Regions from separate parts of the Nocardiopsis baichengensis YIM 90130 genome, predicted to be linked through region 1. Evidence: riboswitches for the same ligand, from Rfam matches in the RefSeq annotation. Region 1 holds a riboswitch; the other holds the start of a gene.

Region 1 (4,844 bases):
GTCCCGGCACGGCGGCCGGGCCCGGCCCTACAGGTCGGGGTAGAGCGGGTGCTTGCGGACCAGGGCCTGGACCCGGCCGCGCAGGGCCTCGGCGTCGTAGCCGGGCTTGAGCGCCTCGGCGATGACGTCGGCGACCTCGGTGAAGTCCTCCTCGCCGAACCCGCGGGTGGCCAGTGCCGGGGTGCCGACGCGCAGCCCCGAGGTCACCATCGGCGGACGCGGGTCGTTGGGGACCGCGTTGCGGTTGACGGTGATGCCGATCTCGTCCAGGCGGTCCTCGGCCTCCTGCCCGTTGAGGGCGGAGTCGACCAGGTCCACCAGCACCAGGTGCACGTCCGTGCCGCCGCTGAGCACCTTCACCCCGGCCTCGGCCGCGTCGGGGCGGGTCAGCCGCTCGGCGAGGATGCGCGCCCCGGCCACGGTGCGCTCCTGGCGGTCGCGGAAGTCGTCGGAGGCCGCCGCCTTGAGGGCGACTGCCTTGCCGGCGATGACGTGCTCCAGCGGACCGCCCTGCATGCCGGGGAAGACCGCGGAGTTGATCTTCTTGGCCAGCTCCTCCTTGCACAGGATGAGCCCGGCGCGGGGGCCGCCCAGGGTCTTGTGCGTGGTGGTGGTGACCACGTCGGCGTGCGGCACCGGGTTGGGGTGCAGGCCGGCGGCGACCAGACCCGCGAAGTGGGCCATGTCCACCATGAAGTAGGCACCGACCTCGTCGGCGATCCGGCGGAACCGCGCGAAGTCGAGGTGGCGCGGGTAGGCCGACCAGCCGGCGACGATCATCGCCGGGCGGTGCTCCTTGGCCAGGCGCTCGACCTCGTCGTAGTCGACCAGGCCGTCGTCGTCGCGCACGTGGTAGGGCACGGGGTTGAGGATCTTGCCCGAGTAGTTGAGCTTCATCCCGTGGGTGAGGTGGCCGCCGTGCGCCAGGTCCAGCCCGAGGATGGTGTCGCCCGGCTTGAGCAGGGCGAAGTAGACCGCGGTGTTGGCCTGGGCGCCCGAGTGCGGCTGCACGTTGGCGTGCTCGGCGCCGAACAGGGCCTTGGCGCGGTCGATCGCGAGCCGCTCGACGACGTCGACGTGCTCGCAGCCGCCGTAGTAGCGCCGGCCGGGGTAGCCCTCGGCGTACTTGTTGGTCAGCACCGTGCCCTGGGCCTCCAGGACGGCGCGCGGAGCGAAGTTCTCCGAGGCGATCATCTCCAGGGTGTCCCGCTGCCGGGACAGCTCCTGGCCGACGGCCGCGGCGACCTCGGGATCGAACTCCTGGAGGGTCTGGTCGAGAAGGGTGCGATCGGTCATGGAATCAGCCTTCGCCTTCGGTCAGCTGGGTGTACTTCTCCGGGGAGAGAAGGTCCTTCGGCTCCTCGGACAGCTCGACCTTGAACAGCCAGCCCTGCCCGTAGGGGTCGGTTCCGATGATCTCAGGGTCCTCGACGGCGGCGCTGTTGACGTCGACCACCTCGCCGCTGACAGGGGCGTAGACGTCGCTCACGGACTTGGTCGACTCGATCTCGCCGCAGGTGTCCCCCGCGGCCACGGTGGCGCCCGCCTCCGGCGGCTCGACGAACACGATCTCACCGAGCGCCTCCGCGGCGTAGGTGGTGATGCCGACCGTGGCGACGCCGTCGCTGATGGAGACCCACTCGTGCTCTTCGGTGTAGCTCAGCTCCGCGGGAACGCTCAATTTCTCTCCAGGAGGATTCGTCAGTGGTGTCCGGTTACCGGGTCCGGCCGCCGCGAGCGGCCGAGGGACCGCGGGCGCTTCGTGCGGATCGCACCCACCCGCCGGTAATTCTGCCTGGTGGGCCGACTGCCCGCACACGCGGCTCGCGACCTTCCGGCGGCGCGTGGGCGCCGCCGGAACTCAGCGTTCCCGCTTGTAGAAGGGGAGCTCGACGACGTCCACCGGCTCGGTGCGGCCGCGCACGTCCACGGCGAACTCACCGGTGGAGGCGTCCAGGCCGGCGTCGACGTAGGCCATGGCGATGGGGCGGCCCAGGGTGGGGGAGGGGGCGCCGCTGCTGAGGGTGCCCACCTGCTCGCCGTCGCGCAGCAGCGGCATGCCGGTGCGGATCGGGCGGCGGCCGCGTGCGGCCAGGCCGATGAGGCGGCGCCCGCCGCTGCGGTCGGCGCTGCGCTCGGCGGCCCGCTCCAGCGCCGCGCGGCCGACGAAGTCCCCCTCCTTCTCGAACTTGACGACGCGGCCCAGGCCGGCGTCGAAGGGGGTGAGGTCCCGGGAGAGCTCCTGGCCGTACAGCGGCATCCCGGCCTCCAGGCGCAGGGTGTCGCGGGCCGAGAGCCCGGCCGGCACCAGGCCGTGCGGCTCGCCGGCCTTGAGCAGGGCCTCCCACACGGCGGGGGCGCCGGCGGCGGGCTCGATGAAGATCTCGAAGCCGTCCTCGCCGGTGTAGCCGGTGCGGGCGAGCAGCACCGGCTGCCCGGCCACGGTGTGGCGGTAGCCGGCGTAGTACTTGATCTCCGACAGGTCGGCGTCGGTGAGCGGGGCCAGGATCTCCACCGCGGCGGGACCCTGGAGCGCGATCAGCGCGGTGTCGCCGGAGCGGTCGTCCACCACGGCGTCGAAGCCCCCGGCGCGCTCCTGGAGCGCCGCCAGGACGGTGCCGACGTTGGCGGCGTTGGGGACGACCAGGTAGTCGTCCTCGGCCAGGCGGTACACGATCAGGTCGTCGAGGACGCCGCCGTCGGCGTCGGTGATCATCGTGTAGCGCGCGCGGCCGACGCTGACCTTGGACAGGTGCCCGACCATGGAGTAGTCGAGGAGGTCGGCGGCCTGGGGGCCGGTGATGCGGACCTCGCCCATGTGGGAGAGGTCGAACAGGCCCGCCTTCTCCCGGACGGCCGTGTGCTCGGCCTTCTCTCCGGAGTACCGCAGGGGCATCAGCCAGCCCGCGAAGTCGACCAGGGTGGCGCCCAGCGCCTCGTGCGCAGAGCGGAGTGCGGTTTCGCGGAGGTTCGCGGAATCGCCGCCGGCGGATGTCATCGTCGCTCCCGAGAGGATGGTCGTCGTTGTGGATCCAAAGGCGTAGCCATCCTCCCCCTCTGTCATCGGTGCCTGAGAGCTTCACCGCGCGCTCGGCGCGGCTTGCACCTTCGGCGAGGGGCGCCGCTGCCCCTGCTTTCCAGAGTGGTCTCGCCCGGACGGTCCGTCGCGCCTGAGAGGTTCTCTGGGGAGGGTTTGCTCCTTCGGCGGTCCGCGCCGGCTGCGCGGACGCTCTCCCGTTCGGGTTCGTCGACCGGTTTCAGAGTAGCAGCGTGCTTTGTCCGGGCACAGGGGCGGCCCTCAGGGGCCGCCCCTGACCTGGGAAGGGAGGGAGCGGGAGGGGAGAGAGCGCTTCAGGCGCGCGTTCAGCCGCGCGCCGGGGACCCGAGCCCGCGGTCGACGCGGACGTCGCCGCCGCGCACCACCGCGCGCACGTGCTTCTCCGGTTCGGCGAGGATCGCGACGTCCTCCAGCGGGTCGCCCTCGACCACGATCAGGTCGGCGTCGGCGCCCGGGCGCACCGTCCCCACGCGGCCCTCCAGCTCCAGCAGCCGGGCGGCGGTCGTGGTGGCCGCGCGCAGGACGTCGGCGGCGGGCTGCACCCGGGCGCGGATCGCGAACTCCTCGCTCTGGTGGGCCTGCATGCCCCCGAGCAGGTCCGTGCCGAAGACCAGGTTCACCCCCGCCTCGTGCGCCATGCGCAGCGCCTCCAGCCCGCGGTCGAGCACGGTGGACACCTTGGCCTGGCTCTCCGGGGGCAGGCCGTTGCGGGCGCCCTGGCGGGCCAGTTCCCGGTAGGTCACCAGGGTCGGCACGAGGTAGGCGCCGCGCTCCAGGAAGAGCTCCAGGCTGGTCTCGTCGATGAGGTTGCCGTGCTCGATGCAGCGCACGCCCAGCCGCAGGCCGCGGTTGACCGCGCGGGCGGTGTAGGCGTGCCCGGTGACGTACCGGTTGGCGGCCTCGGCCTCCTCCACCACCGCGCGGATCTCCTCCTCGGCGGACTGGGTGGAGTCGATGCGGTCGGTGGGCGAGGCGACCCCGCCGGAGAGCATGATCTTGATGTGGTGGGCGCCGGTGCGCAGCTGTTCGCGGGCGGCGCGGCGGAACGCGGTGGCCCCGTCGCACACCAGGCCGGTACTGGGGCAGCAGCCGTGGTCACCGGTGTCCTGGCGCCCCGGCCCCCGGAAGTCGCCGTGCCCGCCGGTCTGGGAGAGCGCCTTGCCGCCGAACATCAGGCGCGGGCCGTCGATCAGGCCCTCGGCCACGGCCTGGGCCAGGCCCCAGTCGCCGCCGGCGACGTCGCGCACGGTGGTGAAGCCGCGGTGCAGCATGTCGTTGAGGGAGCGGGCGGCGAAGGCGGTGGCGTAGGAGGGGGAGTGGTCCATGGCCGCGCCCAGGTCGGCGCTGAAGGCGGTGGGGTGCACGTGGGCGTCGATCAGGCCCGGCATGAGCGTGGCCCCCGCCAGGTCGACCGTGCGCGCCTCCGCGCCGGGGTCGGGGGCCGGGCCCTGTCCGGTCGCGGCGATGCGGCCGTCCTCGACGCGCAGCCAGGAGCCGGGGGTGCGGGTCCCGGCCTCGGGGTCGAGGAGGGCGGCGCCGGTGAACAGGGTGGTGCGGGGGCGGTCGGCCATGGATTCCTCCGGTCGCGGATGCCTGCGGTGCTTGCGGTGCCTGCGGCGCGCGGGGTGACGCGCGCCTCATCCGCAATATATGTTGCAACGAGGGTGCGGGGAAGAGCGGGGTGCCCTCGGCGGGCCCCGGCTACCTCCGCCGGGTGCCGGCGCCGCTCGCGGGTCCCGGGGCCGCGCGCGGGGGCCGGAGAATGGGGGTCGGCCCGTTCGGGGCG
Region 2 (4,844 bases), on a different contig from region 1:
ACAGCGCACCCGCCGCCGGCCGTGGACCCCGTGCCGCCCTGGTGGAGGCCGGGCTCATCGCTCCTCCTCTTCGGAGAAGGCGACCGAATCCACCACCCGGCCGGCGGCCTGGACATCGCGCACCGAGGCGAAGCGGTCGGCGGTGGTCGCGAACTCCACGGCGAACCCGCCGCCGGGGGAGGGGAACACGGCGGCCGTGCCCGAGGCCCCGTCGACCTCCAGGAGCCCCGTCAGACCCTCCGCGCCTGCGTCGCCGGTCGTCTCGGACGGCTCGCCGAACCGCGCCGACGGGTCCCAGGCCCGCGTGATGCGCTCGAACCCCCGCCACAGGTCGTGCGCCCCCTCGGGGGCGCCCTGCGGCGGCCGGACGACGCGCACCTGGAGCAGGACCCGGCCGCGCCGGTAGACCAGCAGTTCGCCTTCGGAGCTCTCCGCCGGAAGCTCGGTCCACCCCGGCTCGAACCGGGCGGTGGCCTCGTAACCCCCGCCTTCGCCGACGACCACCGGACGGCCGGAGGAGACCGACACCGCGTCGGGCAGCAGCTCCCCGGCCAGGGGCCAGGCGAGCAGGGGCAGGGCGACGGCCGCGGCGGCCGCTCCGAGCGGCGTCCAGCCGGGGTCGCGCACGTGTGCGGATGCAGCGTTCCCGTTCGCCATCAGGCCTCCCGACTTCCCCGGCTCAGGGCCGTCCCGCCGCTTCAGGCAACCGGCCCGCGACGGCGTGCGCAGGGCGCCGCGCGCGGCGTTGAGGGCTTCTTTGCGGGCATTTCACAGGGGGGAGACGGAGCCGGGGGGGGCGGCCGGGTCAGGCCGCCAGGTGGGCGGCCCCGAGCACGGGCGTCGCCAGCAGGCACGCCCAGCGGATCAGGTACTCCGGCCGGCTCCCCGTCGTGAAGCGCATCGGCCGGGGCGCGCCCACCATCGCCCAGCGCCGGCCGCGCACCCGCAGGGGCCAGGCCAGCGGGACGGCGCTGCGCGTCAGCGCGTCGCCCAGGTCGTGGACCAGCATCCCCAGTGCGAGCGCCGCCCCCGCGTGCGGGCCGGTGCTCACCCCGCCCCAGACCAGCAGCACGGTGGCGCCCCCGGCCAGCGCGAGCGCCCCGGCCCGGGAGGCGGGCCCCCGCCGACCCGGCCCGTCGGGCAGCGCCCGGCCCAGCCCTTGGACGGCCAGGGCGAGGGTGAACCAGACGACGGCGGCGAGGACGGGGAGCCAGGCGGTGGCCAGCAGACCGAGGACGGTGCCGGCGGCGACGGCGACCACCGGGGTGTGCAGCAGGTACCGGTGGCGTCCGTCGCCGGGCCCGTCGGCGGGCGTGCGGGTGGCCCGGTGCACGGCGGCCGAGGCAGCCCGCGCCGCCCGGGAGGCCAGCGCGGTGGCCGGGTCCAGCGAGCGCGAGGCCGTCGAACGCGGATGGTCCAGGTCGGGCAGGAGCGCGGCGCCGGCGCCGATGCCCGCGGAGGCCGCCAGGTCGGCGAACCCGGCGGGCCACCCGAACAGGGCGGAGGCCGCCGCCGTGGCGGCCACCCCGGCGAGCGCGCCGGTGGCCGCGTGCGAAGGCGCCATCACCGGGCGGCCCCCGGCGTCGCGCGGGAGAGGGAGGGGGAGGGCATCCGGTCCTTTCCGGAGAGGGAGGGGGCGGCCCCGCGCAGGGACCGCTACCGGTGGTCCTCCCCGGGCGTGCTCGGCTCCGACCCTCCATGGCCGCAGACGGCCGGGCGCGGCCGGGGACGCGGAGGGTGAACGCGCCGGTGACGGCGCCGGTCAGGGCGGTGCGTGTCGCATGTCACAGCGCGTCACCGCGCCCTTGGACGGCAGGGGGCGCGCGCCTCGGCGGGCCGCGCGCGGCGGCGTGTCGTCGGCCGCCTTTGGCGTCCGCCCCATATCATGGTGGTGAGCTGCAGAAACGAACGAGCTGTCGCGGGGTGCCGGAAGGTCGCCGAAAGGTTCCGCGACGCGCCGATGAGTGTCGTTGACGCTCTCTGGCGCACCGGCTTACCTTCAATGTCGAAACACCCGCGGCGTACCCTTCGCAACCCCCTGTCGACCCGCCGTGGGCTGAGGAGCCGGAGGTTTCGGCGTGGCGGTTACGAGCGGCAATCATCAGGCCTCCGTCTCCGGGCGATCGGCGATGGCGATACGGCGAGCGGGGGAGCAGGGCCTGCTGTGTGAAGAGGACGTGGTGGCGCTGCCTATGGACGTCGGGTACCGCGGTCCGACGGCGTGTGCTGCGGCGGGGGTGACCTACCGCCAGCTCGACTACTGGGCGCGCACCCGCCTGGTCGGGCCCACCGTCCGCCCCGACCCGGGGACGGGCGACATCCCTCTGTACAGCTTCCGGGACGTCCTGCTGCTGAAGGTGGTCAAACGGCTGCTGGACACCGGCATCTCCCTGCAGCAGATCCGCACCGCCGTCGACCACCTGCGCGGGCGCGACACCTCCGACCTGCCGCACATCACGCTGATGAGCGACGGGGTGAGCGTCTACGAGTGCACCTCGCCCGGTGAGGTCGTCGAACTGATGCAGGGCGGGCAGGGCATGTTCGGCATCGCCCTGGGACGTGTCTGGCGCGAGCTGGAGGGCGCCCTCGGGCAGCTGCCGGGCGAGCGGCTGGCCGAGCCGCTGCCGGACGAGCCCCACCCCGGCGACGAGCTCGCCCGCAGGCGCCGGGAGCGCAAGACGGGCTGAGGCCGTCCGCCCGGCGTGCGTGCAGGCCCACGACCTGATGTGCGGTCCGGGGCCGGGTGCGTGCGCGGCGGGGGCATCGAGTACGGTCGGGGTTCCACCGCCTGCCGGGGGCGGGCCCGATGCGGGCAGCCGCGGCACGGAATCGTGCGAATCCGGCGGATCAGTGGATAATCGAAGGACAACTTCATCACGGGCCGTCGATACCGTGCGGGAGAGACCCCGGCAGGGGCGCCGACGGGGCAATACTCCCCAGTAACCTCTCAGGCACCAGGGACCGCGCGGAGGAGGCCACTCTGGAGCGGCGGACGTGCGGACCGCGAGTGCCCGCACGGTCGCGAGCCCGCGGCCGCACGGCGGCGAGCGACAGAGGGGGAGACCGCACAGGACAGAGGCCGCGCACGCGGCCAATGCGACCAGGAGGTCTCCATGCCGGACCAGTCGACCCGTAACCGCGCGACCGATGGGGGGCCGGCGCGCGAGTTCGCCGACCGGCACATCGGCCCCGACCCGGCCGCGCTCGCGGAGATGCTCAAGACGGTCGGGTTCGACTCCCCCGCGGCGCTCATGTCGGCGGCCGTTCCCGACAGCATCCTCACCGCCCCGGGCTCCCCGGCCCCGCTCGACCTGCCCGCCGCGGCGAGCGAGACCGAGGCGCTGGCCGAGCTGCAGTCCCTGGCCGACCGCAACACCGTGCGCACCTCGATGATCGGCCGCGGCTACTACGACACCGTCACCCCGCCGGTCATCCTGCGCAACATCATGGAGAACCCGGCCTGGTACACCGCCTACACCCCCTACCAGCCCGAGATCTCCCAGGGCCGCCTGGAGGCCCTGCTCAACTTCCAGACCATGGTCGCCGACCTGACGGGGCTGGCGGTCGCCGGCGCCTCGCTGCTGGACGAGGCCACCGCCGCCGCCGAGGCCATGACCCTGGCCCGGCGCGCCACCAAGTCCAAGAGCTCCACCTTCGTCGTCGACGCCGACGTCTTCCCGCAGACCCTGTCGGTGCTGCGCACCCGCGCCGAGCCGCTGGGCATCGAGGTCGTGGTCGCCGACCTGACCGAGGGCCTGCCCGAGGGCGACGCCTTCGGCGTGCTCGTGCAGTACCCGGCCGCCGGCGGCGCGGTGCGCGACCCGCGCCCGGTCATCGAGGCCGCGCACGAGTCCGGGGCCATGGCCGTGGTCGCCGCCGACATCCTCGCCCTGACCGTGCTGCGCAGCCCCGGCGAGCTCGGCGCCGACATCGCCGTCGGCTCCACCCAGCGCTTCGGCGTGCCGATGGGCTTCGGCGGGCCGCACGCCGGCTACATGTCGGTGCGCGAGGGCCTGCAGCGCCAGCTGCCCGGCCGCCTGGTCGGGGTGTCGGTGGACGGCGCGGGCAAGACCGCCTACCGGCTGGCCCTGCAGACCCGCGAGCAGCACATCCGCCGGGAGAAGGCCACCAGCAACATCTGCACCGCCCAGGTGCTGCTGGCGGTCATGGCCGGGATGTACGCCGTCTACCACGGCCCGCACGGGCTGCGGGCGATCGCCGAGCGGGTGCACCGCCAGGCCGGGCGGCTCTCCGCCGGCCTGCGCGAGCGCGGCTTCGAGGTGCTGCACGACTCCTTCTTCGACACCCTGCGGGTGCGGGTGCCCAGCGGCGCGGCCGGCAAGGTGGAGGCCGCCGCCGAGCGCGGGGTCAACCTGCTGCGGGTGGACGACGACACCGTCGGCATCAGCTGCGACGAGACCACCACCGACGCCCACGTGGCCGCGGTGCTCGCCGCCTTCTCCGGCGGGGACAAGGCCGAGCGGCCCGCCCCCGAGCCGGGCGAGCACCTGCCCGCCGACCTGCGGCGCGGCGTGGACTACCTGGACCACGAGGTCTTCAACTCCCACCGCAGCGAGACCTCGCTGCTGCGGTACATGCGCCGCCTGGCCGACTACGACCTGGCGCTGGACCGCACCATGATCCCGCTGGGCTCGTGCACCATGAAGCTCAACGCCACCGCCGAGATGGAGTCGGTGACCTGGCCCGAGTTCGCGCGGCTGCACCCGCTGGCCCCGCTGGACCAGGCCGCCGGGACCGTGTCCCTGGTGCGCGACCTGGAGCGCTGGCTGGCCGAGGTGACCGGCTACGACGCGGTCTCCCTGCAGCCCAACGCCGGGTCGCAG

Evidence for each region. Region 1 has a riboswitch for glycine ahead of gcvT (glycine cleavage system aminomethyltransferase GcvT). Riboswitches for the same ligand answer to the same signal wherever they lie in the genome.
Region 2: linked by a shared signal. The riboswitch ahead of gcvP (aminomethyl-transferring glycine dehydrogenase) and the one ahead of gcvT (glycine cleavage system aminomethyltransferase GcvT) in region 1 are both predicted to bind glycine.

Annotation. Positions count from the first base shown of each region.
Region 1 covers NZ_ANAS01000007.1:75,859-80,702, forward strand. The annotation lists gene C892_RS0108035 (serine hydroxymethyltransferase) at 28-1,296, opposite strand; gene gcvH (glycine cleavage system protein GcvH) at 1,301-1,681, opposite strand; gene gcvT (glycine cleavage system aminomethyltransferase GcvT) at 1,862-2,998, opposite strand; glycine riboswitch at 3,048-3,151, opposite strand; gene C892_RS0108050 (metal-dependent hydrolase family protein) at 3,364-4,629, opposite strand.
Region 2 covers NZ_ANAS01000037.1:100,252-105,095, reverse strand. The annotation lists gene C892_RS0125175 (PrsW family intramembrane metalloprotease) at 1-58, opposite strand, end outside; gene C892_RS0125170 (hypothetical protein) at 55-657, opposite strand; gene C892_RS0125165 (metal-dependent hydrolase) at 806-1,564, opposite strand; gene C892_RS0125160 (MerR family transcriptional regulator) at 2,079-2,687, shown strand; glycine riboswitch at 2,886-2,974, shown strand; gene gcvP (aminomethyl-transferring glycine dehydrogenase) at 3,114-4,844, shown strand, end outside.